4 regions of the Povalibacter sp. genome follow, and region 4 is predicted to be linked to each of the others. Evidence: riboswitches for the same ligand, from Rfam matches in the RefSeq annotation. Region 4 holds a riboswitch; each other region holds the start of a gene.
The links. A riboswitch is a leader RNA that binds a small molecule or an ion and turns the genes downstream of it on or off. The one in region 4 is predicted to bind cyclic di-GMP.
Positions count from the first base shown of each region.

Region 1: it holds a riboswitch for cyclic di-GMP, as region 4 does, so the genes downstream of both, V7D81_RS14740 (pilus assembly protein PilM) here and V7D81_RS03170 (putative Ig domain-containing protein) in region 4, are expected to answer to the same signal.
Region 2: it holds a riboswitch for cyclic di-GMP, as region 4 does, so the genes downstream of both, V7D81_RS10530 (M23 family metallopeptidase) here and V7D81_RS03170 (putative Ig domain-containing protein) in region 4, are expected to answer to the same signal.
Region 3: it holds a riboswitch for cyclic di-GMP, as region 4 does, so the genes downstream of both, V7D81_RS09980 (hypothetical protein) here and V7D81_RS03170 (putative Ig domain-containing protein) in region 4, are expected to answer to the same signal.

Region 1 covers NZ_DAINNK010000047.1:7,697-15,103, reverse strand. The annotation lists gene pilQ (type IV pilus secretin PilQ) at 1-294, opposite strand, end outside; gene V7D81_RS14755 (pilus assembly protein PilP) at 315-821, opposite strand; gene V7D81_RS14750 (type 4a pilus biogenesis protein PilO) at 852-1,508, opposite strand; gene V7D81_RS14745 (PilN domain-containing protein) at 1,508-2,089, opposite strand; gene V7D81_RS14740 (pilus assembly protein PilM) at 2,091-3,152, opposite strand; cyclic di-GMP riboswitch class I at 3,456-3,558, opposite strand; gene V7D81_RS14735 (penicillin-binding protein 1A) at 3,618-6,092, shown strand; gene V7D81_RS14730 (hypothetical protein) at 6,167-6,802, shown strand; gene V7D81_RS14725 (citrate synthase) at 6,929-7,407, opposite strand, start outside.
Region 2 covers NZ_DAINNK010000028.1:5,480-12,886, forward strand. The annotation lists gene V7D81_RS10515 (S9 family peptidase) at 1-876, shown strand, start outside; gene mutT (8-oxo-dGTP diphosphatase MutT) at 912-1,331, opposite strand; gene secA (preprotein translocase subunit SecA) at 1,340-4,069, opposite strand; gene V7D81_RS10530 (M23 family metallopeptidase) at 4,394-5,311, opposite strand; cyclic di-GMP riboswitch class I at 5,445-5,545, opposite strand; gene V7D81_RS10535 (DciA family protein) at 5,626-5,910, shown strand; gene lpxC (UDP-3-O-acyl-N-acetylglucosamine deacetylase) at 5,995-6,918, opposite strand; gene ftsZ (cell division protein FtsZ) at 7,125-7,407, opposite strand, start outside.
Region 3 covers NZ_DAINNK010000025.1:33,250-40,656, forward strand. The annotation lists gene V7D81_RS09950 (transglutaminase family protein) at 1-718, opposite strand, end outside; gene V7D81_RS09955 (alpha-E domain-containing protein) at 934-1,881, opposite strand; gene V7D81_RS09960 (circularly permuted type 2 ATP-grasp protein) at 1,885-3,303, opposite strand; gene V7D81_RS09965 (hypothetical protein) at 3,459-3,854, opposite strand; gene V7D81_RS09970 (hypothetical protein) at 4,008-4,307, shown strand; gene V7D81_RS09975 (hypothetical protein) at 4,511-4,852, shown strand; cyclic di-GMP riboswitch class I at 4,960-5,046, shown strand; gene V7D81_RS09980 (hypothetical protein) at 5,246-7,129, shown strand; gene rraA (ribonuclease E activity regulator RraA) at 7,229-7,407, shown strand, end outside.
Region 4 covers NZ_DAINNK010000005.1:58,962-66,368, forward strand. The annotation lists gene V7D81_RS03165 (putative Ig domain-containing protein) at 1-1,028, shown strand, start outside; cyclic di-GMP riboswitch class I at 1,219-1,306, shown strand; cyclic di-GMP riboswitch class I at 1,461-1,545, shown strand; gene V7D81_RS03170 (putative Ig domain-containing protein) at 1,732-3,567, shown strand; gene V7D81_RS03175 (NTP/NDP exchange transporter) at 3,734-5,020, shown strand; gene V7D81_RS03180 (TonB family protein) at 5,128-7,032, opposite strand; gene V7D81_RS03185 (chemotaxis protein CheX) at 7,093-7,407, opposite strand, start outside.

The DNA of each region.
Region 1 (7,407 bases), on a different contig from region 4:
CGCGCCCTGTTTCACGTCGATGCGACGCGAAGTCATGGCGACCGACGTATCCGGCAGGTCCAGCGCGATGCGCGCCGGGTTGTCGACCGTGAATGTCAGCGGCTGCGGCGCGGTGTCGCTGAGCCGCAGCGTCAGTTCGACCTTGTTGCCGGCCGTGACGTTGGCGCGGATGTCCTCGAGGCGATTCGAGCCCTGCGCGAGCGCGGTGTGCGCGGCAAGGAGCCCCAGGAACATGACCGCGAACCGCCGCAACGATGCCATGGCGACGGGCTGGATCGAAAATGACGACGACATTCTTGGTTTCTCCCTGAGACTCATTCGGTAAGCGCCAGCGCAGCCGGCCGCTCGATGTACCCGCCGACGCCGTCGGGCACGATTTCAATCACTGAGATTCTGGTGGGCGTGATGCTGATGACGCGCCCGTCGTTCTGTCCCACGTAGCTGCCGGGAAGCACGCGGTGGACCAGACCGTCCTTGCCCTGCACCAAGCCATAGTTCTTGCCCTGCAGGGCGAGCGTGCCGACCATCTTCATGCTGTCGATGGGGAACTGTTCGAGGAACTCGCGCGGACGCTTCGAATCCGGGCGGATCGCGTTCGCGACGTCGCTGCCCGAAGGCGCGCTCTGCACGAACGGCGAACGCAGGCTGCTCGCGTTGTAGGCATAGGTTTCGTACGGCTTGATCTCGGGCAGCGGCTCGATGCGTTCGCCTGGCCGGCTCTTGATCTCGGCGACTTTCTGCTGCAACTCGTCCATGCCGCCCGAGCATCCGCTCAGACACAGCAGGACCAGCGCGGCGATGGGTAGCTTGCTCTGGATCATGGGATGGGTGACGCCTTGGTTCCTTGATCGTTAACCGTTCGGACGCGGGCGCTGATTCGCGCGGGGCTGCGCTGCGGTCTGCTCGTCGTCGTCCAGGTAGCGGTAAGTCTTTGCAACCACATCCAGCTGCAGCTGATCGACACCGCCGCGCGCATCCTTGGACAGGGGCGTGATCTCGACATCGTGCAGCGTCACGATGCGCGGCAATGCCGCGATGCCGCTGACGAATGCGCCGATCGAATGGAAGCTGCCGGTCAGCCGCATCTTGATGGGCAGTTCGGCGTAGAAATCCTTGTTTACCTGGGCGTTCGGCTGGAACAGCTTCTGGTCGAGACCGGCGCCTGCGCCCTGCTGCGAGATGTCGGTCAGCAGGTTGGGCACTTCGGTCTTGTTCGGCAGCTTGCGCAGCATAGCGCCGAAGGACCGTTCGATTTCCTGCAGCTGCGCCTTGTAGGCATCGAGATTGGCCGCCTTGCGCGCCTTGGTGGTGAAGGTTTCCAGCAGCGAGATTTCCTCGGCGCGCGCCGCGTCGAGATCCGGCTTGTTGGGCTTCCAGGCCAGGAAGTACACCATTGCGCAGGCGCCGATCACGAAGATCAGTCCGATGGCGCCGAAGCGGAAAGCCGCGGGCCAGCGACCGACATCGTTCGGATCGAGATTGCGAAGATCTTCCAGGAGATTGCTCATCAGTGGGCTCCCTGTGCGGCTCCGCCCGCGGCCGCCTTCAGATTCGGATTTTCCTGCGTCGCGTTCAGCGTGAAATCCGAACCTGTTGCAGTGCCACCTTTCGTTTCGAGAATGTCCAGCGACGGATCGGCCATCCATTCGGAGGCATCGATGTTGCGCATGTAGTTCGAGACGCGCGAACTGGACTGGGCAATACCTCTGAGTTGCACCTTGCGATCGGTTTGTTTGATCGAGGTGAGATAGATACCGTCCGGCAGCGTACGCACCAGCTGATCGAACAGATGCACGACCTCGGCGCGACTGCGCTCGAGCTGCTCGATCACCTGCATGCGCGCGACGAGGCGCTGCTTCTCCTGGTCCAGTTCCAGGATCTCGGCGATCTGCTTGTCGAGCTTCGCGGTTTCATCCTTCAGATACTGGTTGCGTTCGTTCTGTGCGCCGATCGCTGAACTCATCTGCAGATTCACTGCAAACGCGATGGCGCCGGCCAGCACGAGTGCGCCAACGGCACCGACGCCGAATTCCTGGCGCTTCTGCTTGCGCTCGGCTTCGCGCCACGGGACGAGATTGATTCTTGGCATATCAGTCGAAACTCCGTAACGCCAGACCGCACGCCGTCAGCAAGGCAGTCGCATCCTTTTTCACCGACTGGGCCTTGGCCTTCTGACTGACCTTCATCTGGCCCAGCGGATCGCCGCGCAGGGCTTCGATGCCCACGCGGCTCTGAATCATTTCGGCGGCGCCCGGGATGTTGGCGCAGCCGCCGCAGATCAGGATCTGCTCGGGCTGTTCGCGACCGGCGCCGGACGCCAGGAAGAACTGCAGCGAGCGGCTGACCTGCTGGCACATGTCGTCGATGAACGGACCGAGCACTTCGGTTTCGTAGTTGCCGGGCAGTCCGCCTTCTTTCTTGGCGCGACCGGCTTCTTCCATGCTGAGGCCGTAGGTGCGCATCACTTCTTCCGTGAGCTGCTGGCCGCCGAAGGCGAAGTCGCGCGTGTAGATGACCTTGAGATCGCGCAGCACGCTGAAGGTGGTGCTGCTGGCGCCGAAGTCGACGACTGCCAGCACGCGACCGAGACCGCCATCGGGCATCTGGTGCGTCAGCAGCCGGCAGGCATTTTCGAGCGCGAAGGCTTCGACGTCGACGATGCGGGCCGTCAGACCCGCCGCCGCACAGGCGGCCACGCGCTGTTCGACGTTTTCGCTGCGGGTCGCCACGAGCAGCACATCGAGCATTTCGGGATCTTTTTCGGAGGGGCCGATGACTTCGTAGTCGAAGCTCACTTCCTCCATGGGGAACGGGATGTACTGGTCGGCCTGCATTTCCACCTGGCCTTCCAGTTCGTTCTCGCTCAGGGTGCGAGGCATCTGGATGACCTTGGTGATGGCCGCGTCGCCGCTGATGGCGACGGCTGCGTCCTTGGCGCGCGCGCCCGAACGCTTCACGGCACGCTTGATGGCGTCGCCGACGGCATTGGCGTCGACGATGGCTTTCTCATTGATGGAGTTCGGCGGCGTCGGCTCGGCGGCATAGGATTCCACCCGATACTGGCCGCCGCTCATGCTGATCTCGATCAGCTTGACCGACGAGGTGGTGATATCCAGTCCCAGCACCGGTCGGGATTTGGCTGAAAAAAGCACGCTATTTCCCTTTGTTCGTCAGATACTTAGGGGATTATCTGAGATCAGCACTAAATACGAGGCGCAAATATATACAGCTGCTTGTTAAGTTGAATGTGAGGAGTCTCACGAAATACCATCGAGGCGATTTCGGAAACCGGCGTGCCGCGTCGCTCCAGCTCAGCCTTTGTTAAGTCAATTATTGGGCTGTGGGAGAACGCAATTGCCGGATCAATGACTTGGAGTGCGCATGGATCGGCCAGTGACCTCATGCGTACGGCAGGTCACGACAGGACAGCGTTTTTTCGATGCCCCTATCATTCCGCCGGCGACCCCGCTGTCCTGGACATCCCCTCCTTCAGGAGGATCCACCCGTAGACCGGAAGCTTTGCGTCCTCACCTTTCGATGAGTTTGCCCACGTAAATTCGCGGCTACTATTGCATACCGGCATTTTTTAAAGCAAGGACTTAGGTTCATTTGTTGTGATGCGACATTACCTTCCGGCCTGGTTGCGTTTCGCCCTGGCAACGATCGTCGTGCTCATCGGCGGTCTCACGCTCGGGCTCTGTGGTGCCTATCAATATCTGGAGCCGGCCTTGCCGGACGTCGCAGCGATTCGCGACATCCGTCTGCAGGTGCCGCTGCGCGTTTACAGCCGCGACGGCAAGCTGATCGCGCAGTTCGGCGAACAGCGGCGCATTCCGCTTTCGTTCGAAGCGCTGCCGAAGCAGCTCGTCAATGCCGTGCTGGCCGCCGAAGACGATCGCTTCTTCCAGCACAGCGGCGTGGACTATCCAGGACTGGCGCGCGCGATCGTGCGTCACCTGATGTCGGGCGAAAAGGGCGAAGGCGGCAGCACCATCACCATGCAGCTCACGCGCGGCATCTTTCTCAGTCCCGAGAAAAGCTATCGCCGCAAATTGCAGGAAATCTTTCTCACGCTGCGCATCGAACAGCAGTTCAGCAAGCAGGAAATCCTGACGCTGTACATGAACAAGATGTTTCTCGGCCAGCGCGCCTACGGCGTCGGCGCAGCGTCCGAGGTGTATTTCGGCAAGACCATCGATCAGCTGTCGTTGCCGGAGCTGGCGTTGATCGCAGGCACGTTCCGCCTGCCCTCGCGCGACAATCCGGTTGCGAATCCCGAACTCGCCAAGCATCGCCGCAGCTACGTGCTGCGACGCATGCGCGAGAAGAACTTCATCACCGCGGACGAACAGCGCGCCGCCGACAACTCGCAGGTCGAATCGCGCTTGCACGGACCCGCCGTGGAAGTCGACGCGCCGTACATCGCGGAGATGGTGCGCGCCGATCTCTACAACCGCCTGGGCACCGACGCCTACACCGCGGGCTACGAAGCGATCACGACACTCGACAGTCGCCTGCAATCCGCAGCCGTACGTGCCGTGCGCGCCGCGCTGGTCGAATACGATTCGCGCCACGGCTATCGGGGCCCGGTTAGCCGGGTCACGGTACCGGCGCAGTCATCGGAGTCCGACTGGTCGCGACTGCTCTATGAGTTTCCGCTGCGCGGCGGACTCGAGCCTGCGCTCATTCGTGCCGTCGAAGACCGCAGCGCCGTCGCCTGGTCGAAAGTTCACGGACGCATCAATCTGCCCTGGAGCGGACTGAGCTGGGCGCGGGCGCCGCTCGCGGACGGCAGCGTCGGACCGCCGTTGCAGCGCGCCGCGGACATCCTCTCCGTGGGCGATGTCGTGTACGTCGCGCAGGAACGTTCCGGCAACTGGCGCATGGTGCAGGTGCCGGAAGCCCAGGGCGCGTTCGTGGCGATGGATCCGCAGGACGGCGCGATCACGGCGCTGGTCGGCGGTTTCGATTACTTCGCCAGCAATTTCAATCGCGCCGTCCAGGCGAAGCGTCAACCGGGTTCGGCGTTCAAGCCCTTCCTGTATTCAGCCGCGCTGGATCGCGGCTTCACGCCGGCCAGCGTCGTGAACGACGCGCCGCTGGTGATCGAAGATCCGTCGCTGGAAACGGTCTGGCGGCCGCAGAACAACTCGCGCGAATTCCGCGGCCCCATGCGGCTGCGCGAAGCACTCGTCCGTTCGCGCAATCTGGTGTCGATCCGCGTGATGCATGCGCTGGGACCCGCCTACACGACCCAGTACATCGAGCGCTTTGGCTTTCCGGAGCAGAACCTGCCGCGCAACCTGACGCTCGCGCTCGGCACGGCGCAGGTGTCGCCGCTGGAGATGGCGAGCGCCTACGCGATCTTCGCCAACGGCGGCTATCGGGTCGGCTCGTACTACATCGATCGCATCATCGGGCCGGATGGCAACAGGGTGTTCGAGTCGCAACCGCGGATCGTCTGTCGCGAATGCGTCGAGCAGCCTGCCGACGCAGCGACGGAAGTCATCAACGTGCCGGAGGGCGCACCGCCGCCGCCGACCGTCGATGAACGCAACTGGGGCAGTCTGAGTTACCTGCCGGAGAAGGCGATTGCTCCCGTCTCGATCTCGCCGCAGAACGACTACCTGATGGTCGACATGATGGCCGACGTGGTCCGCCGCGGCACGGCCGTACGCGCGATGCAGTTGAAGCGCGACGATCTCGCCGGCAAGACCGGCACCACCAACGATCGCCGCGATGCCTGGTTCTGCGGCTTCACGCCGTCGCTCGTGGGGACCGCGTGGGTCGGCTTCGATCAGGAACGATCGCTGGGGCCCGGCGAAGAAGGCAGCCGCACGGCGCTGCCGATGTGGATCTATTTCATGCACGAGGCGTTGCAGGGAGTACCGCAGCAGCGGCGCGTGCCACCGCCGGGTCTCGTGACGATGCGTGTTTCCGCCGATACGGGTCTGGCAGCGCGGCCCGGCGAACCGGACGCGATCTTCGAGACCTTCATGGCAGGCCATCTGCCGGCCGCATCGGAAGGCGGCGACGGTTTGTCGAATGGTGCCGGTGCGAGCGAACAAAGTAGTGACGATCCGATCTTCTGACAGGTACTCTCGCTGCTGAGCAGCCGCTGCGGCTGCGAACAAGAAGATTCCTGCCGCCGGGCCCAGGAGGCGACATGAGCAAACGAATGAATCCGCGCGCCGAGCAGTTGCGTATGGCACTGGCGCAGGAAGCGGCACGCATCATGTCGGAACAGGGCATCGACGATTACCGTCTGGCCAAGCGCAAAGCCGCAGAGCGGCTCGGCGCCACCGACATCGCCGTGCTGCCGAAGAACACGGAGATCGAAGCAGCCCTCGCGGCACATCACCGCCTGTTCGAAGGCGACCGTCATTCCTCGGCACTCGAATCCGCGCGCCGCACGGCCCTACAAGCCATGCGCCTGCTGCAGAAATTTCAGCCGCGTCTCGTCGGACCGGTATTGAGCGGTACAGCGTCGGCGCACTCGGAAGTGAACCTGCACCTGTTCGCCGACGGCGCCGAAAGCGTGGCGCTGTATCTCATGGAGCAGGGCATTCCGCACGAGATCGCGGAGCGGCGGCTGCGCTACGAGCCGGATCGGCTCGTCAGTTATCCCGTGGTGCGCTTCGTGGCGGGCAATCGCGAGATCGATGCCGTCGTGTTTCCGATCGACGGCATCCGCCAGGCGCCATCGAGTCCGGTCGATGGCAAGCCCATGCGGCGTGCGGATGGCGGGGAGTTGCAGGCGTTGCTCGCGAACCAGCCTCAGGAGCGAGTGGGCTGGCCCTAAGAGGTTTCACACGGAGATCAGAGAAGAAGAATTTTCCACGGGGGACACGGGGAGCACGGGGACAAGAAAGATTTTTCTGTTCCGAACCCTGTGTTCCCCGTGTCCCCCGTGGAAATAATTCTTCTCTCAGCGCTTGCTCATCTCGACATAGTCGCGACGCGGCGAGCCGGTGTAGAGCTGGCGCGGGCGGCTGATCTTCATCGCCGGGTCCGCAATCATTTCCTGCCAGTGTGCTACCCAGCCGACGGTGCGTGCGATGGCGAACATCACCGTGAACATCGACTGCGGGATGCCGATGGCGCTGTAGATGATGCCGGAATAGAAATCGACATTCGGATACAACTTGCGCTCGACGAAGTACTCGTCCTTGAGCGCGATCTCTTCGAGCTTGAGCGCGAGTTCGAACAGGGGGTTGTCGGACTTGCCGAGCTTCGCCAGCACCTTGTGGCACATCGCGCGGATGATGGTCGCGCGCGGATCGAAATTCTTGTAGACGCGGTGGCCGAAGCCCATGAGGCGGAAGTTGTCGTTCTTGTCCTTCGCCTTGGCGAGGAACTTCGGCACGTTCTCGACGGTGCCGATCTGTTCGAGCATCGCGAGCACGG
Region 2 (7,407 bases), on a different contig from region 4:
CGCTGGCTGATGCGCAACGAACTGGACGAGAATCATCCGTATCAGGCTTTTCGCGCGAACCATTCGAGCGAGGAATTCGGTTCGCTGCAGGCGAGCGACGGACAGGCGCTCTACTACCGGCTCATCAGGCCGGTTCCGTTCGATGCGGGCAAACGCTATCCGGTCGTCATCGACGTCTATGGCGGACCGCACCAGCAATACGTGCGCAAGGACTGGATGGGCGGTTCGCGCGCCGTGCAGGGATATTTCCGCCAGCTGCTCGCGCAGCACGGCTTCGTGGTGTTCTCGCTCGACAATCGCGGCTCGGGATTCCGCGGCGAAGCCTTCGACACGGCGATCAGCGGGCGGCTCGGCAAAGTCGAAATCGAAGATCAGCTGCGCGGCGTCGACTATCTGAAGCGCCTGCCGTACGTCGACGGCGAACGCATCGGCATCATGGGCTGGAGCTACGGCGGCTACATGTCGCTGATGGCGCTGACGACGACCACGGTGTTCAAAGCCGGCGTCGCCGGCGCGCCTGTCACCGACTGGCGCCTCTACGACACGCACTACACCGAACGGTATCTGGGATTGCCGAGCGCCGGTAACAGTTACGAAGTCAGCGGCGTGCTGCCCTACGTCGATTCACTGCACGGCAACCTGCTGCTGGTACACGGCATGGCCGACGACAACGTGCTGTTCACGCACAGCACGATGCTGATGCAGCGACTGCAGTCGCTCGACAAGCCGTTCGAGCTGATGACTTATCCGGGCAGCAAGCACGGACTGGTGCGCATCCCGCAGACCGGGCGGCATTACTACGAGATGGTGGTGAGGTTCTTCGAGCGGGTTCTTGCTGTGGGGCCGGCTTCGGCCGGCCTCTCGGAGTCAGGCTGAAGCCTGACCTACAGGAAGAGAAGAATCCCTCGACACTACAGCTTGCAACCCAACGCCCAGCCTTCCACACGCTCCAGCGCGGGAATCATCGGCTTGTCCGCATCCAGCAGGCCGGTCCGCTCCAGATCGCCGACCTTCACCCACGCCAGCGTCTGGCCTTCGAGCGATTGCGGCACGCCGTTGTACTTCGTCACCAGCCACAGATCGAGCGTGATGAGGCGGTCGGGATACTGGTGGTCGTAGCAGATCAGCGGCTCGGCACCGAGGACTTCGATGCCGAGTTCTTCGTGCAGCTCGCGGGTCAGTGCCTGCAGACGTTCCTCGCCGGGTTCGCGCTTGCCGCCGGGAAATTCCCAGCCGCCGGCCATGTGCTTGCCGGGCGGACGCTGCGCGACGAGGACCTGTCCCTCGTCGTTGAAAATGGCGCCGGCGAGGACGTGGGCAGGAGGACGCATTCCCTGGCTTATCCTTCCTTCGCGAGCATGCCGTGGCAGTGCTTGTACTTCTTGCCGGAGCCGCACGGACACATTTCATTGCGTCCGACTTTCTTGGTCTCGCGAACGAACTGCGACACCGGCGCCGGTTCTTCCCCCGGCAGCGGCTCGGGCGGCTGCGGCGCGGTGATCTGCTCGGGAGCGGCGTGCTGGAAGCGCATGGCGCGCTCGAGTCGCGCCTGACGCTCCGCTTCTTCGGCATCGATCTCGGCCTGCGTGCGCAGCTGCATGCGCGACAGCAGCGACACGGTGTCGTGCTTGATGCGATCGAGCATCGACGAGAACAGTTCGAAGGCTTCGCGCTTGTATTCCTGCTTCGGATTCTTCTGCGCATAGCTGCGCAGATGAATGCCCTGGCGCAGGTAGTCCATCGCCGCCAGGTGCTCGCGCCAGTGCGAGTCGAGCTGCTGCAGCATGATGGCCTTTTCCAGGTGCCGCACGACCGGCACGCCGTACATGTCGACCTTCGACTGATAGGCCTCGTCAAGCGTCTTCACGATGCGTTCGCGCACATCCTGGTCGTTGAGATTCTTGTCCTGCTCCAGCCAGCCCTTGACATCGAGCGGCACGCCGAAGTCGCGCTGCAGCGTCTCGGTCAGCGATTCGACGTTCCACATTTCTTCCGGGCTGCCCTGCGGCATGAAGCGATCGGAAACCGTGTTCACGACTTCATGACGGATGCCGGCGACGGCATCGGCCACGTCCTCGGCGCCCATGAGTTCGGTGCGCTGCTGGTAGATGACCTTGCGCTGGTCGTTGGCGACGTCATCGTATTCGAGCAGGTTCTTGCGGGCGTCGAAGTTGTGGGCTTCGACCTTGCGCTGTGCGCGTTCGATCTGTTTCGAGAGCATGCGGCTCTCGATCACTTCGCCTTCCTTCATGCCGGCCGTCTGCAGCCAGCGCTTGGTGCGCTCGGGATCGCCGAAGATGCGCATCAGGTTGTCTTCGAGCGAAAGATAGAAACGGCTCGAACCTGCGTCGCCCTGACGGCCCGAACGGCCGCGCAGCTGGTTGTCGATGCGCCGCGATTCGTGGCGTTCGGTGCCGATGATGTGCAGGCCGCCGGCGGCGAGCACGGCGTCGTGACGCACCTTCCATTCGTCGCGTGCCTTCTGACGCGCGGCTTCATCGTTCGGATCGATACCGTGCAGGTCCGATTCGGGATTGCCGCCGAGCACGATGTCGGTGCCGCGACCGGCCATGTTGGTGGCAATCGTCACGGAGCCCGCACGACCCGCCTGCGCGACGATGTGGGCCTCGCGCTCGTGCTGCTTGGCGTTCAGCACTTCGTGCGCGATCTTGTGTTCCTGCAGCAGCTTGGCGAGGTATTCCGACGTTTCGATCGACGTCGTGCCGACCAGCGCCGGTTGGCCGCGCGCGACGCAATCGCGGATGTCTTCGATGATGGCGTCGTACTTGTCCTTCGCGGTGAGGTACACGAAGTCGGCATGGTCCTTGCGGATCATCGGCCGGTGGGTCGGGATGACGACGACTTCGAGGCCGTAGATCGACTGGAATTCGAACGCTTCCGTGTCCGCGGTGCCGGTCATGCCCGACAGCTTCGTGTACATGCGGAAGTAGTTCTGGAAGGTGATGGAGGCGACGGTCTGGTTCTCTTCGCGAACCCGCACGCCTTCCTTCGCTTCGACGGCCTGGTGCAGGCCGTCGGACCAGCGCCGGCCCTGCATGGTGCGACCGGTGAATTCGTCGACGATGATGACTTCGCCGTTGCGCACGATGTACTCGACATCGCGGTGATACAACGCGTGCGCGCGCAGCGCTGCGTTCAGGTGATGCATCAGGCGGATGTTCGATGCGTCGTAGAGACTCTGGTCGGGGCTCAGCAGGCCCGCTTCGGTGATGAGTTCCTCGGCGTGTTCGTGACCGGTATCCGAGAGGTGCACCTGGCGGGACTTCTCATCCGCCCAGTAGTCGCCCTCGCCTTCTTCGGACTCCTGGCGCTTGAGCCGCGGCACCAGCTTGTTGATGGCGACGTACAGCTCGGTGCTTTCTTCGGCGGGGCCGGAAATGATCAGCGGCGTGCGCGCCTCGTCGATCAGGATCGAGTCCACTTCGTCGACGATGGCAAAGGCGAGTCCGCGCTGCGTACGGTCTTCGAGACGGAACGCGAGGTTGTCGCGCAGGTAGTCGAAACCGAATTCGTTGTTGGTGCCGTAGGTGATGTCGCACGCATAGGCGGCGCGCTTTTCTTCCGACGACTGGCCGCTCCTGATGACGCCGACCGTGAGTCCGAGGAATTCGTAGACCGGGCGCATCCACTCGGCGTCGCGCGAGGCCAGGTATTCGTTCACGGTGACCACGTGCACGCCCTTCGCGGGCAGCGCATTCAGATAGGCCGGCAGGGTCGCGACCAGCGTCTTGCCTTCGCCAGTGCGCATTTCGGCGATCTTGCCGTCGTTGAGCGCCATGCCGCCGATGAGCTGCACGTCGAAGTGGCGCATGCCGAGCGTGCGGCGCGCGGCTTCACGCACTGCCGCAAAGGCTTCCGGAAGGATGTCGTGGACGGTCGCCCCGTCGGCGAGGCGCTTGCGGAATTCCTCGGTCTTGGCGCGCAGCGCCTCGTCGCTCAGTGCCTGGAACGCGGGTTCCTGGGCATTGGTCCGGCTGACGGCCCTGGAATATCCATTAACGAGCCGCTGATTGCGGCTGCCGAACAGTTGGCTGAGCCAATTCGCCACGAGAGAGAGCTCCGAGGTGGGCCAAAAGAAAGGACGCGATTGTACACGCCACCCTGCGACCCCATGCCGTCGGGTTTTTTTGATGGACGTGCGCGGCCTTGGGACCGACAGGCCGAGTTCGGGGCGGGGCGTGCGAAAACAAGGCCGAGGGCGGCGGGCCTTGTTTTTCTAGCTGTGGGGCCGGCTTCAGCCGGCCTTTGGATGTCAGGCTAAAGCCTGACCTACAGCCAGAGGCCGGCTGAAGCCGGCCCCACAGGCAGAGTCGGAAGTCGGTGCTGGAATTAAGACGCCGTCATCATCCGGGACTGCCGCCCCGGCCTGCAGCTACTGCCGCACGAAGCTCATCGGGTCGATGGCCCGGCCGTTCTTGAGTACTTCGAAATGCAGGTGGGGCCCGGTGGAACGGCCTGTCGAGCCGATCAGGGCGATGGCCTGGCCCTTCTGCACCGTGTCGCCCGGCGTCACCAGCGTGCGTTGGTTGTGCGCATAGCGCGTCACGTAGCCATTGCCGTGGTTGATCTCCACGGTCTTGCCGTAGCCGAAACGGTCCTTCGAGTAGGTCACGACGCCGGCAGCGACGGCGACGACCTGCGAGCCCGCAGGCCCCGCGAAGTCGATGCCCTTGTGGTAGACGGTGCGGCCGTTGAACGGGTCCGTGCGCTGGCCGAAGTAGGAGGAAATCCAGCCCTGCATGACGGGGCGTCCGCCCGGAACGATCTGCCGGCTGAGATTGCGGGTGGAAATGAGGCTTTCCAGTACGCTGAGCTGGCGCTCGCGATCCTTGATCTGGCGGCTCAGGGTATCGAGCATCGAAGAAATGTCCGGTGCCGCAACCAGCGCGCTCTCGGCCAGAGCCTCGGGTCCGCCGACGGCGGGCACGCGGTCGAAATCGAACTCGCCCTTGTCGAGGTGCGCCATCTCCGTCAGGCGGCGGCCCAGCGCATCGAGGCGGATCACGTGGGCATTCATCTGGCCGACGCGGCCGGCCAGCGCATCGAGACGGTTCTGCAATTCCTGCCTGGCGTCGACGACCTGCTGGCGCTGCTCTTCGAGCCGGCGGCCCCAGTCGGCGACCTGGGCGGTAGGAGCGAAAACGTTGCTGCGTCCGAGCTGGACCCCGGCGAAGAGCACGCCGGCAAGGATGGTCACGATCAGACCGATGGTCACCGTCGCAGCCAGCGGGCGGCCGAGCTCGATCTGGCGAGCGCGCCCCAGGCGTTTGGAAAAGACGATGACGTTCATTCGATCATGCCTCGCGTCCTCAAAAAATCTGGCGCGACAAAAACGTCCTGCCGGCGCAGCCGCATCGAGAAAGCTGCACCAACGGCATATCCAGAGAGGTGTGGACGTAGAACCGATGATTCGAGTTGTACATCCTGGCAACCCCGCTATCGTGACCGTCCTGCCTTCGAAGGCAGCGCCCTTAGACCGGTGGCTTTGCGTCCCCGCCTTTCAGCGGGTTTGCCCTTAACAGCGGTCGGGAATATGCAGAATCCGCAACCCAAAGATCAAGCAGTCAGCCCTCACATTGCACATTTCAGCTTATGTCTGAACCCATGAAGCCCATTTCGACTGGGTTGGGCCCGCTGCTCGCGCAGCTGGAGCGTCGCGCCCGGGAGACGCTCGATTTGACGGATCGGGTGCGGGCCGCGCTCGATGGCGACGAGAAAGCCCACGTCGTTTCAGCGAGTTACCGCGAGGGGACGCTGGTCATCGTGGCGGATTCCGCGGCCTGGGGGTCGCGGATCCACTATCTGCAGGAAACCCTGGCAGAACGGCTGCGGGCGCAGGGTGAGACGCAGTTCACGAAAGTGCAGGTGAAGGTGGGGAAGCCGGGGTGAGGCGGGGATTTTCTTCGTCTTGCTCTTACTGTGGGGCCGGCTTCAGCCGGCCTCTTAAATTAAGAAGTCAGGCTGAAGCCTGACCTACAGGGCGCCGGCGGACACCGCCGTCGCCGGCATATAAGAGATGGGCGCCTGCTCATCGCCTTCGAAGGTCGCCTCCTCCCACGCATCCGGCGTCGCAATCAGCTTGCGCAGCAACCGGTTGTTCAGCGCGTGACCGGACTTGAAGCCGCTGAACTCGCCGAGGATGCCCTTGCCGAGCAGGTACAGATCGCCGATCGCATCGAGGATCTTGTGCTTCACGAACTCGTCTTCGTAGCGCAGGCCTTCCTCATTCATTACGCCCGCGTCACCAATCACGATGGCATTCTCCATCGAGCCGCCGAGCGCGAGATTCTTCGAACGCATGTATTCGAGATCGCGCATGAAGCCGAACGTCCGTGCGCGACTGATCTCGCGCAGGAAGGAGGTGCTGGAGAAATCCATGCTCGCGATCTGGTCGCGCTTCTTGAAGATCGGATGATTGAATTCGATCTCGAAATTGACCTTGAAGCCGTTGTACGGCGTGAAGCGGGCCCACTTGTCGCCCTCTTCCACCTGGATGGGTTTGAGGATGCGTGCGAAACGCTTCGGTGCGGACTGCTCTTCCACACCCGCCGACTGCAGCAGGAACACGAACGGTCCGGCGCTGCCGTCCATGATCGGTACTTCCTCGGCCGACAGTTCTACATAGGCATTGTCGATGCCCAGGCCGGCGAAGGCGGACATCAGATGTTCGATGGTGCAGACCCGCGACTCACCTTTAATAAGAGTGGTGCCGAGCGTGGTCTCACCGACGTTCTCGGCGTACGCGGGCACGTCGATGGTCCGGTCGAGATCGGTACGACGGAACACCACGCCGGTATCCGGCGGCGCCGGCTTCACCACCATCAGCACCTTCTTGCCGGAATGCAGACCGACACCGGTGGCGCGGATGGAGTTCTTGATGGTGCGTTGGCGAAGCATGGGAGGCTCTAGGTGCGGGGCCCGAGCTGGCCGGAGGATCGCGGCGCTGAAGGAAATCGGTACATGAAACCTCGAAAAGCGGCGGCACCGTAGCACCGCATGCCGGACCCCACAAGCCTCTGACTTGTGGGGTCGACACGCGGTCACTTCAACGTCGGGCAAGGGGACGCTTTGCCCGACCGCCAGGTTCCCTGACCTGGACGACTTCAGTCCGCCTGACGCCGCAGGAATGCCGGAATATCCAGCATCGCGGTGTCATCGGAATTGAGGCCATCCCCGACCGCACGACGCGGTGCAACGGAATCGCGGCCGTAGTCCCGACCACTGTCGCGCTGCTGACGGATGTACGTCGGCACGTGCAGATCATCGAGCGTCGGCACGCGACCGGCGCGGCCGCCGGCAATCGCCGTCATCTGCTTGCGCGCGTCCGGCTGCGGCATCTGCTCGGCCACCGGGCGACCGATGCCGGTCGCAACGACCGTCACGCGG
Region 3 (7,407 bases), on a different contig from region 4:
CGAGATAGTCGCGACCGACGGCGAGACGGCAATGCCGGCCGCCGGCGAGCGTGCGATGAGTGATGTCGATCGGCATCCAGCCCTCGTCCGGGCCGAGCCAGGCGTCGGCCCATGCGTGGCTCGCGACCTCGTCGCCCTTGCCGGTGTAGAGATAGCCGCTGACGTAGCGCGCCGGGATACCGGCGGCCCGGCAGCAGGCGATGAAGACGTGGGCGTGATCCTGGCAGACGCCCTTGCCGCGGGCGAATGCACGCACGGCGGGTTCGTGGACGTCGGTGGCACCGCGCTCGTAGTGCACGGTATCGCTGACGGCGTGCGCCAGCTTGAGCAGATTGCTGCGGCGATCGGCCGTCCTCGGCAGGCTCTGCTGCGCGAAGGACTGCAGCGCCGGGTCCACGCGCGTGAGATTGGTCTCGGCCAGATAAGTGAGCGGCGACAGCTTGCCGTCGTTCGGCAATGCCTCGCCCTCGACGTCGTAGGTTTCGACGACGCCGCTGACGACGATGCGGATCTCGCGATGCGGCTCGTCGAGCGTCAGCAGATGCACGACGTTGCCGTACGCGTCGATCTGCTCGTGCTGACGTCCCGGCGCGCTGATGCTCCAGTTCAGCGCGCGCTGCACCGGATCGCGCCGCGGCGTCAGCCGCAGGTTCTGCACGCTGCGCTTCACCGGCTCGCCGTAGCGATACGTAGTCTCGTGACGAATGTGCAACTGCATCGTAGATCCTCAGAGTTTCACACGGAGTTCACGGAGGGCACGGAGTTTAAGAGAAGAGAATTTCCACGGGGGACACGGGGAGCACGGGGTCTCAAGAAAGAGCAATTTTCTTTCCCCGTGCTCCCCGTGTTCCCATTCCTCCCCCGTGGAAATTCTTCTTTCTTGATCTCTGGCTCCGTGCTCTCCGTGAACTCCGTGTGAAACTTTCTTAGTCTTCAATCCGCCGCCGACACCAGGAAGTCGCGCGAGACGCGCTCGCCCAGGTCACGGGTGCGGCCCATGAACTGCACGAGGTATTCGTGCAGGCCGAGTTCGAAAATGTCTTCGATGCGTCCGAAGCGCAGCGACGCATGCAGTTCGCCGGCACGCCGCTCGGTTTCGGCGGACTGGCCGTTGCGGACGGCGATGAGGTGCGTGTAGAGCTGCTCGACGCAGCGATGCAGCGAGCGTGGCATGTCGGAGCGCAGTACCAGCAGTTCCGCGACGCGGCGGGGCGTGATCAGGTCGCGATAGACGCGGCGATACACCTCGAAGGCCGACACCGAATTGAGCAGCGCGCTCCATTGATAGTAGTCGGCGGCGCCGCCCGCTTTCTCGCCGCGCGGCAGCAGCAGGTGGTACTTCACGTCGAGGATGCGCGCGGTGCTGTCGGAGCGTTCCAGATACGTGCCGAGCCAGGTGAAGTGCCAGGCCTCGTCGCGCAGCATCGTGCCCTGAATCACGCCGCGGATGAGATGCGAACGGTGCTTCACCCATTCGAAGAAATTGCCGACTTCGGCTTCCGACGAAGGGCGCATGCCGGCGACGCGTATTTCCAGCCAGGTGGCATTGACGCTTTCCCAGATTTCGGACGTCAGCGTGCCGCGCACGGCACGTGCGTTCTCGCGCGCGGCGCGCACGCAGCTGTAGATGCTCATCGGGTTGTCGCGATCGAATACCAGGAAGGCGATGGCGTTCGCCGGCGTGACGGCGCCGTAGCGCTGCTTGAACGCATCCATCAGGCCGATGATGGTCAGGGTGGCGACCCAGCCCTGCTCGACGATTTCCGGGCCCTGCGGCAGCAGCGACATCCGGTAGTTCACTTCGAGCATGCGCGCGAGGTTCTCGGCGCGCTCGGTGTAGCGGGCCATCCAGTAGAGATGGTCGGCGGTGCGACTCAGCATCCGTCAGCGCTCCAGAACCCACGTGTCTTTGGTGCCGCCGCCCTGCGACGAATTCACGACCAGCGATCCTTCGCGCAACGCGACGCGCGTGAGGCCGCCGGGCACGAGCGTCACTTCCGCACCCGACAGCACGAAGGGCCGCAGATCCAGGTGACGCGGCGCGACGCCCTGTTCGACGAAGGTCGGGCAGGCCGACAGCGACAGCGTCGGCTGCGCGATGTATTTCTCCGGGCTCTTGAGAATGCGCTGGCGGAAGTCCTCGATCTGTTCCTTGGTCGACGACGGGCCGATCAACATGCCGTAGCCGCCGGCGCCGTGGACTTCCTTGACGACGAGTTCGGGCAGATGCGCCAGCGTGTAGTCGAGATCTTCCTTCCGCCGCAGCACGTAGGTCGGCACGTTCGACAGCAGCGGCTCCTCGCCGAGATAGAAGCGGATCATGTCCGGCACGTACGGATAGATGGATTTGTCGTCGGCGACGCCGGTGCCGATCGCATTGGCAATCGTGACGCGACCGGCGCGATACGCGGCGAGCAGGCCCGGAATGCCGAGCATCGAATCGGGACGGAACACCAGCGGATCCATGAAGTCGTCGTCGAGACGGCGGTAGATCACGTCGACGCGCTGCGGGCCGCGCGTGGTGCGCATGTAGAGGAATTCGTCTTCGACGTAGAGATCCTGGCCTTCGACCAGTTCGATACCCATCTGCTGGGCGAGGAAGGCATGTTCGAAATACGCGCTGTTGTAGGCACCCGGGGTCAGCAGCACGACCGTCGGATCGTTCACGCCCGGCGGCGCGACGCTGCGCAGATTCTCGAGCAGCAGATCGGGATAGTGCTCGACCGGGGCGATCGAATGCTGCGCGAACAGCTCCGGAAACAGCCGCATCATCATGCGGCGGTCTTCGAGCATGTAGGAGACACCCGAAGGCACGCGCAGGTTGTCTTCGAGCACGTAGAACTCGCCGGCGCCGGCGCGCACCACGTCGATCCCGGCGATGTGCGCGTAAATAGAGCCGGGCACGTCGACGCCCTGCATCTCGGGCCGGTACTGGCCGTTGCACAGCACCTGCTCGGCCGGAATGCGGCCGGCCGCGAGGATGTCCTGGTCGTGATAGATGTCGGCGATGAAGGCGTTGAGCGCCCGCACGCGCTGGCGCAGTCCCGCGGCGAGGTGCTGCCATTCGGGCGCCGGGATGATGCGGGGAACGATGTCGAAGGGAATCAGGCGTTCGGTGCCCGCCTCTTCGCCATAGACGGCGAAGGTGATGCCGACGCGGTGAAAGAGCGAATCGGCTTCGGTGCGCTTCTGCGCTACCCGGTCTTTCGGTGTTCTGGCGAGCCATGACGCGAAGGTCCGGTAGTGCTCGCGAACACTGCCGTCCGGCGCGTGCATTTCATCGTAAGGCGTCTCCCCTGGCATCCGCGGTCCTGGTTCTCGTGGCGACAGGAGCCGAGGGAGCGAAAACCGTGCCAGCCCGGAATCAGTGCATTACGCGGTAAAAGCCGCTACTGGCCGGAGCGAGCCGCCCCAGAACGGGGCAGCACAGAAACCATCGTGGTGCGATCCGCGGGCGGTCAGGGCAGCTGGATCTTGCCGCCGCCGCGCCCGCCGCCCCCCATGGTCGGCGGCAAGCCGCCCTGGGGCACGACCAGCTGCGAGGCCTGCTGCCGGCGCATCTCCTGGATCTGCTGCACGGTGCGCTCGATGGCGGCCTGGGCCGCGACACCGAACCCGGCCACGGCCTGGTCGAGCGTCTCGCCCGGAATCTCGAAGCTCAGCGGCACCGGACCCATGTTGGTCATGATTTCCGCCTGGCCCACGAACAGGACCGGGCGTGTCTCGTCCCTCGATCCGTCGCGCTTGACGGGGGTCAGCCGACGCAGGGCGCCCACGCGACGATCGGTAAACATTTCTTCCTGGTACAGCGCATCGGCATCCATCTGCGCTTCGGCATCGCGTTCGTCAGCCATGGGTTCCTCGGCGGTTATGTCAGCGGGCGGGGAGTAAAGCAGCCCCATTTCTTCACATCAAGCAGGCCTGCGCCTCAAGGCAGGCCTTTCTCTATGAAGGCGTGTCCGACTGGTTACAATGCCGGCCCTCTCCGCTCGCTCCCGACGCCCCCAATGCAGGAAAACGATAATCCCTTCTCCGAGGCCTTCGGCAAGGCCGTCGACCTCGGCAACCGGATCGCCGACACGGACCAGAAGGCGGACATCTGGGACATCGCCGACGGTCTGCTCGCGGGCGCCGTGCAGTACTGGCTCTATTCGCGTCAGCCCTGCTCCGACCCCGAGTGCGAGGAGTGCCTGCCGATCAGCACGGCAGAAGGTCGTTTAGAAGAACTGCGCAAGCTCATGAAGCAGTTCGCCGCCGAGAGCGAGTACTTCCACTCGCCGACCGATCGCAACGTCGGCCGTGCCTGAACGGTCACGGCCGAACACACAAGTCAATCCGTTTTTGACCTCGCAGGAGCTGAATTTTTTTCTTCTCGCGCAGGTACTTGATTGGCAATGCGGCGACGGCGCAACACCCGGAAGCGCCCGCCTTTTGTGATGCAGCTCACACCACGCGGCGAGCCGGCTTCCGCAGACTTTCCGCCGACCACACTCGAACGGACCTGACAGACATGGGGTTGCTCCGAAATCTGAAGCTGCGGAACCGGGCGTACGTCTGCGCCTACAACTCGTTCCGCTTCGCAGCCCGACTGCGCGGCGACCTGAGCGAGTTCGCGCCGTCGATCGCCGAGACCATTCAGAGCGTCGGCGACGAACTCGCCTCGCTGGCCCGCGATGCCTGCCCGAGCGAGACGGACCGGCGTCAACTGATCGACGGACTGGAAGGCGCGCTGCGCGCGCTGGGTCTGTCGGACGCGGCACAGGTCCACATCGTGTCGCAGCTCGCGCCGCGCATCATGGCCGGCGAACCGGCCAGCGTCAGCAAGGAAGCCTGGACGCGCATGGCCGTGTGAGACATAACCTCACCGCCGCGACAGCCCCTCCACTGTCGCCGTATTACATGTCTCCTGAAACCGACCTGGCCGCTTGACTTATCCCGTCGCGCTGCCGAAGAATCGATTCGTGCCAAGGGCAAACTCGCTGAAAGGCGAGGACGCAAAGCTACCGGTCTAACGGAATCATTTCCCAGGACAGCGGGGTTGCCACGAACCGCAGGACGAATGCGGTTGATTCGACGGACGCCATCGGTCGGTCAGCAGAAGTTTTCTTCTTCTCATCGATCAGAAATCCACTCAGCGCCGTCGACGTGACATCAATCGAGATGCGCGCGCACGCATTCTCTCCCCCGTCGAAATGATCCGTCCGGCCGTGGTTCGACCGGATTGCGGATTTGATGGGGAAGGAACGTGGAAGAGAACACCAGCAAGGTCTTCGTGGGACGTGGCGCCAATGCGTCCGTCGATCCGCTGCTCGCAGCGACATCCTCCACCGAACCCGCCAACACGCTCTTCATCATCAATCTCTGTTCTTCGATCGCGCCGATCCAGACCGCCGGCAAGACCATTCCCGGCTTCGACAGCCACAAGCTCTACCAGGTGGCGCGCGCCGAAGACGGCCGCACGCGTCATCGCCTGCGACTCGGATTCTTCACCAGCGAAGCCGATGCGGAACAGGCGCTGAGCGCCGTTCGCGACAACTATCCGACCGCATTCGTTGCCTGTCTGTCCGACGACGATCGTCGCTTCGCCCGCGGCTATGTGCCCAACACGGAAACCACGGCGGCGTGGAAGCGTCCGGTGCTGGTGCCGAAGCCGGCTGCCGTCGAAGAACCGGTGAAGGCAGCGCCGGTCGCCGCTACGCCGGCGCCAGCGGTTGCGAAAGAAGCGCCGAAGGCAGCGGTGAAACAGGAAGCGGCCGCAGCCAGACCTGCACCTGTCATCGCGAAGCCCGCGGCCGTCGCGGCAGCGCCTGCGAAACCGGCAGCGGCTCAGTCGGCCTCCGAAACCGACATCGAACTCTCGTGGGATCTGCCCGAACTCACGCCGCCGCAGCCGTCTGCCAGCGCGCCGGCACCGCAGACCGTCGCGCCCGTCTACAAGACGGACACCGTCATCAAGGCACCGGCCTCCAGCCCGCCGGCCGAAGCGGCGAAGAAGGCGCTCGCCGCGCCGGCTGAAATCCAGCTGACGCTGGAGAAGGAACCCGCACCGCCGAAGCCGGCCGCCGCTGCCGCGCCTGCGAATGCTCCGGCACAGCCTTTCCATGTCGGCAAGGGCGTCGAGATTCCGGGTTCTGCGCTCAGTCTCGAATCGACGGCGAAACATCCCATTCCTGCCGCGCCGGTAGCACCGCCTGCGAAACCGGCTGCTGCGAAGGCAGCGCCGTCGGTCAAGGAAGCGTCAAAGCCCGCCGCCGCCAAGAGCGAGCCGGCGCGCAAGCCCCCGGAGACCAAACCTGCTGCCGCGCCAGTCGCCGCGCGCGCGCAGCCGCCGGCGGGTGATCGCCGCGTGCCGGAGCTCGACAGCACGCAGACGATCCGCGCGCTCACCAGCGCCGAACTCAACGACGACTCGCAGGAAAAGTGGTTCTCGATCCAGCTGGTCGTGTCGGAACGTCCGGTGAATCTCGATGCCATGCCGCACCTCGACATCTTCGAGGCCTACAGCGTGTATTCGATTGCCAATGCCGGCAGCGGCAAGATCGTGTACTCCCTGCGCCTCGGCTTCTTCCGCGAAGAAGTCTCGGCAGAAGCGGTCTCCGGCTATCTGCGCACGTTCTTCCCCTCGCCGAGCGTGATCCGCATCAGCGCCGCCGAGCAGACCCGTTTCAAGGACGCGCCCGCACCGAAAGCAACCGCGGCAGCGCAGACTGAAGGCAAGATCATCGAACTCAATCACGCGCGCGATCGCAAACCGACCATCCCGACCGTGACCATGGAAGTGACGGATCGCAGTCCCAGCGGCACCTTCAATCCCAACGCCACGGGCTCGTTCAATCCGAATGCGACCGGTTCGTTCAAGCCCGGCGCCACCGGCTCGTTCAAGGTCGACGCGAGCGGCAAGCACAAGACGCTGAAACCCGCAGCCAAGTCCGCGGCGCATGCCACCAAGCGCTCGGCGCCGATGAGCAAGACTTCCGCGACGGGCAAGCACAAGGCGCTCGTGAAACGCAGCCTGAGCGAACAGCTGCTCGACGAGGCGCGCGAGGTGCAGCTGTCGGAGAGCGCGATCCGCAAGCTGCCGAAGAACGATTCCCTGCTGTCGCGCCTGGTGGACAAGCTGACGAAGTGACGGCGCGCCACGCAGTGGCGCGCGCACTTCATCATTCCCGCTTCTCCCCGCTCCCGCGCTCCGGCAAACTCGCGTGCCCTCTTCACCAGGTCACCGAGCATGGATTTCCGCACCGCCGATCTCTGCGATCAATTCAGCGACGAACTCGAAGTCTGCGAACCCCTGTTCCGCAGCTATGGCGGCAACCCGCGCTTCGCCGGCGCCGTCGCGACCATCAAGTGTTTCGAAGACAACTCGCGGGTGCGCGATCTCGTGGCCGAACGCGGCGCGGGTCGCGT
Region 4 (7,407 bases):
TCCGGCCGACCGCCAGCGATCCCGACGGCGACGCGCTCGGTTTCAGCATCAGCAACAAGCCTGCCTGGGCGAGCTTCAGCGCCTCGAACGGTGCGCTCACCGGCAGGCCGACCGCCGCAGGAAAGCATTCGAACATCGTCATCCGGGTCAGCGACGGCAAGGTGACGACGTCGTTGCCGGCCTTTGCGATCACGGTGAACGCCGCCGCCGTCAACCGCGCGCCGACGATCAGCGGCACGCCGACGACGAGCGTGAACGTGGGCAGCGCCTACAGCTTCCGTCCGACGGCCGCCGATGCCGACGGCGACGCGCTCGGTTTCAGCATCAGCAACAAGCCGGCCTGGGCGAGTTTCAGCACCTCGACCGGTGCGCTCACGGGCACGCCGACGGCGGCGGCAACGCATTCGGACATCGTCATCCGGGTCAGCGACGGCAAGGTGACGACGTCGCTGCCGGCCTTTGCAATCACGGTGAACGCCGCCGCCGTCAACCGCGCGCCGACGATCAGCGGCACGCCGACGACGAGCGTGAACGTGGGCAGCGCCTACAGCTTCCGTCCGACGGCCGCCGATGCCGACGGCGATACGCTCACCTTCAGCATCAGCAACAAGCCGGCCTGGGCCGCCTTCAGCACCTCGAACGGCCAGCTTTCCGGCACGCCATCGGCGAGCGATGCGGGCAGCTACGCGAACATCGTCATCAGTGTCGGCGACGGCAAGGCATCGACTGCATTGCCTGCGTTCTCGATCGCCGTGAATCAGGCAGCGACCAAAAGCGCGACGCTGTCGTGGGCGGCGCCGACCCAGAACACCGATGGCACGACGCTCACGAATCTCGCCGGCTTCCGCATCTATTACGGCACGTCCGCGAGCGCGCTGAACCAGACGATCCAGGTGGCCAATCCGAGCGTGTCGACCTACGTGCTCGATGGACTGACGCCGACGACGTACTACTTCGCGGTGCGTGCGTACACGAGTGCAGGAACGGAGAGCGCGAATTCGAACGTCGCGAGCAAGACGCTGCAGTGATGCGCGGAAAATTGCCGTCGTGTTACGAAGCGCGAACCCGACGGATGCAGTGCGATGCGCGAGTGCGCACGCATTGCATAAGCGAGCGCCTTATGTTTTCTGACGTTCTTATGTGAAGCTCGAAATCACTTGAGCTGTCTGTAGCCAACGACAATTGCAAAGGTGTTTTTACTGGGGTCTACTCGACCACGCTTCACAAGGGCAAACCCGCTGCAAGGCGGGGACGCAAAGCCTCCGGTCCGGTGAGCGCAAGGGCGCAGGATAGCGGGGTTGCCGGCCAGAGGACTGTTCGTTCCTCCGTCGTCATACCCGAACGCTTCCCTTCCTTGATGCCACTCGCTGCAGGTTTGCTCCGGTGAACCGATCGTCGCGATGCGTGCCATGTCAGGCGCGAATCGCAACGCTCGTGAAATAACGGCGAAAAAGTTCAGGAGTTGAAAAGGGCAAACCCGTCGAAAGGCGGGGACGCAAAGCCTCCGGTCCGACGCGCACTGCGCGGGATAGCGGGGTTGCCAGCAAAGAATCTGCGACTGCATCGGATGCCGATGGATTTGCAGATTCGGGCCGTCGATCCGTGACGCACCAGCGTCAGCGCACACATCGACGTCAGCGTCATTGCCTTGGCCGATCGTCCGCAACGTTCGCGATTCGCTGTCGCGACGTGCTGAAGCAGGTGCAAGCAATGAAAACGAGTTTCGGGAGCATGATGATTCGACGGCTGGTCAGGGCGAGCATCGTTCTGTGCGCGGTTGCGACGCTCGCAGCCTGCGGCGGCGAAGGCGACGACGCCGTGGCCGCTGCTCCGCCGACGTCGCCCACGTCGCCGACCACGCCGACGCCTCCTCCCACGGCGAACCATGCGCCCGAGATCACCGGCACGCCGGCGGCTGCGATCGAAGCCGGGCAGGACTACTCGTTCACGCCGACGGCGAGCGACGCCGACAACGACTTCCTCGAGTTCTCGGTGACCAACAAGCCGACGTGGGCGACCTTCAGCGTCGACACCGGCGCATTGACCGGTTCGCCGCAGGATGCAGACGTCGGCGAAACCCAGGACATCACCATCACGGTGACTGACGGACGCGATCAGCGCTCCATCGGTCCGTTCCGTATCGTCATCCGTTCGCGCAGCGCCCCGCCGCCGGCCGCCAACAATGCGCCGACGATCAGCGGTACGCCCACGGCTTCAGTCGATGTCGGAGCCGCCTACAGCTTCCAGCCGAGCGCCGCGGACGCCGACGGCGACGCGCTGCGGTTCTCGATCTCGAACCGTCCCTCGTGGGCGAGCTTCAGCACCTCCTCGGGCACGCTGAGCGGCACGCCCGCGGCGGCCAACGTCGGCAACTTCTCCAACATCGTGATCAGCGTGAGCGACGGCGTCGCGACCACGGCGCTGCCCGCGTTCGCGATCAGCGTGAAAGGACCGGACAACAGCGCGCCTGCGATCGGCGGCACGCCGATGACCTCGGTGCAGGCGGGCCAGGCCTACTCGTTCCAGCCGACGGCCACCGATGCCAACGGCGATGCGCTGACCTGGAGCATCCAGAACAAGCCGTCGTGGGCGAGCTTCAGCGCGTCCACCGGCCGCCTGACCGGCACGCCGGCGGCGTCCAACGTCGGTTCGTTCGCCAACATCATCATCAGCGTCAGCGACGGCAAGGTCTCGACCGCGCTGACGGCGTTCACGATCACCGTGCAGGCGGCCGCCAATCGCGCGCCGACGATCAGCGGTACGCCGGGCACGAGTGCGACGGTCGGCACGGCCTATTCGTTCACGCCGACGGCAGCCGATGCCGACGCCAGCGACACGCTCGGCTTCAGCATCCAGAACAAGCCGACCTGGGCGAACTTCACCGCGTCGACCGGCCGGCTGAGCGGCACGCCGACGGCGGCCGGTACGTTCGGCAACATCATCATCAGCGTCAGCGATGGCAAGGCGTCGGCCTCGCTCGCGGCGTTCACCATCACGGTGAGCGGCGGCAGCACCACCCCGCCGCCCGGCAATGCCGCGCCGACCCTTTCCGGCACGCCGGCGACTTCCGTGACCGTGGGCGCCAGCTACAGCTTCCAGCCGACGGCGAATGATCCGGAAGGCGCGACGCTCGCGTTCAGCATCAGCAACAAGCCGGGCTGGGCGACGTTCAGCACGACCACCGGCCGACTCTCGGGCACGCCGAGCGCGACCGGCACGACCTCGAACATCGTCATCGGGGTCAGCGACGGCACCCATTCCGTGTCGCTGCCTGCCTTCAGCATCGCCGTGAATGCGGCACCGGCCACGGGCAGTGCGACGCTGTCGTGGGTCGCACCGACCCAGAACACCGATGGCACCGCGCTGACCAATCTCGCCGGCTATCGCATCGTCTATGGCACGAGTTCCTCGGCGCTCAACCAGACGATCACGATTTCGAACCCGAGCGTGACGAGCTACGTGGTCGACGGTCTGGCCTCGGGCACCTGGTACTTCGCCGTGAAGGCCTACACGGGGTCGGGTGGCGAGAGCTCGCAATCGAACGTCGCCAGCAAGACGATTCCTTAGAAGTTCGACGGGAGCCCGGTGCAGCCGGGCTCCCGCATCGGCCGCTCGTCGCAGCCCGCCACCGCTGACCGCATCGTAACTGCGACGGTCGGCATCCTCCGTTTAGAATCCCCGCGCCGCGCCTGCCATGGTGCGCGATCGATCCATGAGACGGCGAGGGCATTCGATGACCACGACTTCTTCAGGTTCCCTGCTCGGCAATCTGCTGGGACGGCTGGCACCCGTGGAGCCTCGCGAAGTGCGCGCCGTCGTGGCGGCATTCGGTCTGTTCTTCTTCATGTGGGCCGGCTACTTCGCCGTGCGTCCGTTGCGCGAGACGATCGGCACCCTCATCGGCCGCGACCAGGTGGCCGACCTGTGGATGGTGACCTGGGCCGCCTCGCTGCTGATCATCCCGCTGTACGGGATCATTGTGGCCCGCGTCCGGCGCAGCGTGTTTCTTCCCGCCATGTACGGCGTCGTCGCCGTCGTGCTCGGCCTGATCGGCGTGGCCCTGCAGGGCGATCAGATCAATCCGGCGGTCGGCAAGTTCTTCTACGTCTTCATCAGCGTGGTCAACCTGTTCCTGCTGTCGATCTTCTGGAGCTTCCTGCTCGAGCTGTTCGACAGCGGTCAGAGCAAGCGGCTGTTCGGCGTGATCGCTGCCGGCGGCAGCGCCGGTGCGCTCGTCGGGCCGCTGGTGTCCGACTTCAGCGTCGCCTCGATTGGCAACAACGGCCTGCTGTTTCTCGGCGCGGCGCTGTTCGTCGCCGCCATCGTCTGCCAGCGCCTGCTGCTCAACATCTGGCGCGACCGCACCGAGTCGGTGGAGGAGGATCGTCCGCTCGGCGGCAACATGTTCGCGGGCGTGACGCTGATCCTGAAGTCGCCCTACATCCTCGGCATCGCCTGTTTCGTGGTGTTCATCTCGGCCGTGAATACGCTGCTGTACTTCGAGCAGCTGCGCCTGGTGGAAGTGAACTATCCGGAGATCACCGATCGCACGCGCATCTTCGCGCGCTTCGACTGGATCGTGCAGACGCTGACGGTGCTGTCGCAGATCTTCCTCACCGGCCGCATCGCGCAGCGCTTCGGCGTGATCGCGTTGGTGACGGTCGTGCCGCTCATCATGGTCGGCGGCTTCGTGGCGCTGGCCGCGACTGGAACGCTCGGCGTGCTCGCCGTGGTCTTCATCCTGCGCCGGGCGATGGAATACGCCTTCGTGCGCCCGGGCCGCGAAATGCTCTGGAGCCCGCTCGACAAGGAAACCAAGTACAAGGCCAAGAGCACCGTCGACGTGCCTGTGTATCGCGGCGCCGATGCGCTGTCGGCCCAGCTCAACAAGGGACTGGAAGGCATGGGCTGGGGACCGGCGGCACTGGCCCTGCTGGGCGCAGGCGTCGCGGCGCTGTGGGCGCTGCTGGGCTACTGGCTGGGGCGACGCTTCGACAGGGGCGTCGCGAAGACGGGATAGATCTTCTCTGCCTGTGGGGCCGGCTTCAGCCGGCCGCGACTGCATCCAGCAGCACAGGCCGGCTGAAGCCGGCCCCACAGGAACAGGAAGAAGCCGCGAGGCGGCTCCTACTTCAGCGCGAACCGCACCCGCAGGATCGCGCGCTGTTCCACGGTCTTGCCGTTGCGCGTCACCGGCTCGAAGCGCCACTTCGCCAGCGCATCGAGCGCTGACTTGTCGAAGACGCCGGCTGGCTGCGATTCGCGCACGATCGGGCTGCGGGTCGTGCCGTCGGTGGCAATGACGAATTCGATGTCGACCCAGCCTTCGATGCCGCGGCGCTCGGCATCGTTGGGATAAGCAGCCGCCACTTCGCGCGTACGCGGCAGCTCGCGAGCCTGGACGACGCGGTTCGCAGCATCGCGTTCTTCCTGGGCCGCTGCGATCTGGTCGCGCAGCGTGCGCGCATTCGTCATGCGCGGTACCAGCGTCTCTGCCCTGTTCGTGAGCAGGCCGGCGCGTTCGAGATCGCCCTGCGCCAGCGCCGTGCGGGCGTGATCCAGCAGGGTGAATGCGAGTCGCTGTTGTTCCGTCCGAACCGCTGCTGCGTCGGGCGACTGTTCCGCCAGTGTCTGCAAGCGCTCGAAGGCATTGTCGCCGGCCGGTTCGATGAGGCGCCCGTTCTCGCGCAGCTTGATGATCGGCGCCAGTTGCTCGTCGATGACGGCACGCGTCGCGGCCGTCGTCAGTGCATTCAGTTCCTGTTCGACCTGCGGCAGGTCCGGCAGCGCGAGTTCGAATTCGCGATCGAGTGCGGCGGCGGCTGCGAACTGCGTGCGCGCCTGCGCCATGTCCTCATTCGCCATGGCTTGCCGCGTTTGCGCGAGCAGGCGCGAGCCGACGTCGGTCGCCAGAATGCGATTCACCGTGTCGTCTTCGCCCAGATCGCGCGCGGCGCGCAGATGGAACACGGCGCTGTCGTCTTCCGGCTCCAGCAATTGACCCGCCGCGATACGGCTGCGCGCCAGCTGCGTGTTGGGCGCGGCAGGCGCCGTCGGCGCACTGACGGCAGGTGCTTTCGCCGGCGCCTGCCGGACCGAGCGCGACAGTGCCAGCAGTTGCGCATTCAGCGTCGGGAGTTCCGGATGATCGGGCTGGGCCTTCTGCAGCGTCGTGAAAGCGCGCGCGGCGGCCGCGGCATCGCCTGCCTGCAACGCCTGCGTGACCTGTGTTTCGAGCGCATCGAGCACGTCCTGGACCCCGGCGAGTGCTGCGGCATTCGCCGGCTCGACCGTCAGCACCGCGCGATAGCGTTCGAGCGCATTGTCGCCCGACGGCGCCGACAGCTTGCCCGCGGAGAACGCGGCCTGTGCCGCCGCGAGCGTCGGCGTCGTGTCGAGCGCGGGTGTCGCCACTGGCTGAGTTGCCACGGACGCAGGGGTGGGCAGGGTCTCGACCGCGGGCTCGCGTCGCGACAGAAAAATGACTGCGCCGACGATGAGCAGCAGAGCGCCTGCGCCGGCGCCGATCAGCGGCACGCGATGGGCCGGCTTCGTGAGTTCCCGGACGCTCGCGAGCGCCGGCGATACGTTCTGGGCCAGTTCGTGATAGCGGCGCGTGGCCGTGGCGAGGAACAGATTCGCGCGCGCCGGCGACACGGGCTTGTGCAGGAAGCGATAGACACTGCCCCTGCTGATGAGCCCTGCGACACGACCTTCCTCGTCGCGACGACCGGTCGCAAGAAGGACGAGTTCGGGAAACTGGCTTTGCAGCTTTTCGAGTGCGGCGGCGGCTTCACCGCGCAGCACCTGCATGTCTGCGATCAGGATGCCGCAATGGCCGCCGACCAGCAGTTCGACGGCGGCGTCGATGGAGGGGGCGTGCCAGAGGGTGTGATCAGCGCCGGCAGCCTGCTGCAGCGTCGCGATCAGCGCCTCGTCGGTGCTGATCACGATGACGTCTACGGAATCGCCGGTCAGGGTGCCGGCAACGTGAAGGGCGCCAGGATTTGCGTCCGGTTGCCGGCGTTGCATTGCATCGTTGCATCGGGGTTGCAGCGGGCGGCGCGTACGAATCGCCGCTGGCTGGCCCGATTACTCCAGGCAGACGACCAGCTGGGCAGAGTGACTGCGCCAGTTGATCGGAATCACGAAGGAACGCGTGTTGTCCGGGGTGACGACTTTTTCCGGTTCGCCGGCGACGACCGTCGGCACGGAAATCATGAAGTCCTTGCCGAAATCGCGGCGCGCGTTGCCGGAGATCGTGTTGGCGACTTCACCCACGAGATCGCACATGTTTTCCTGGGTCAGTTCGGTTTCGCCCATGCGCATCAGCATGACGGTGAGCATGGGACGCGAGGCGGTGAAATAGACGATGCCGCGACGTTTGCCGGCGATGCTGATGAGGCC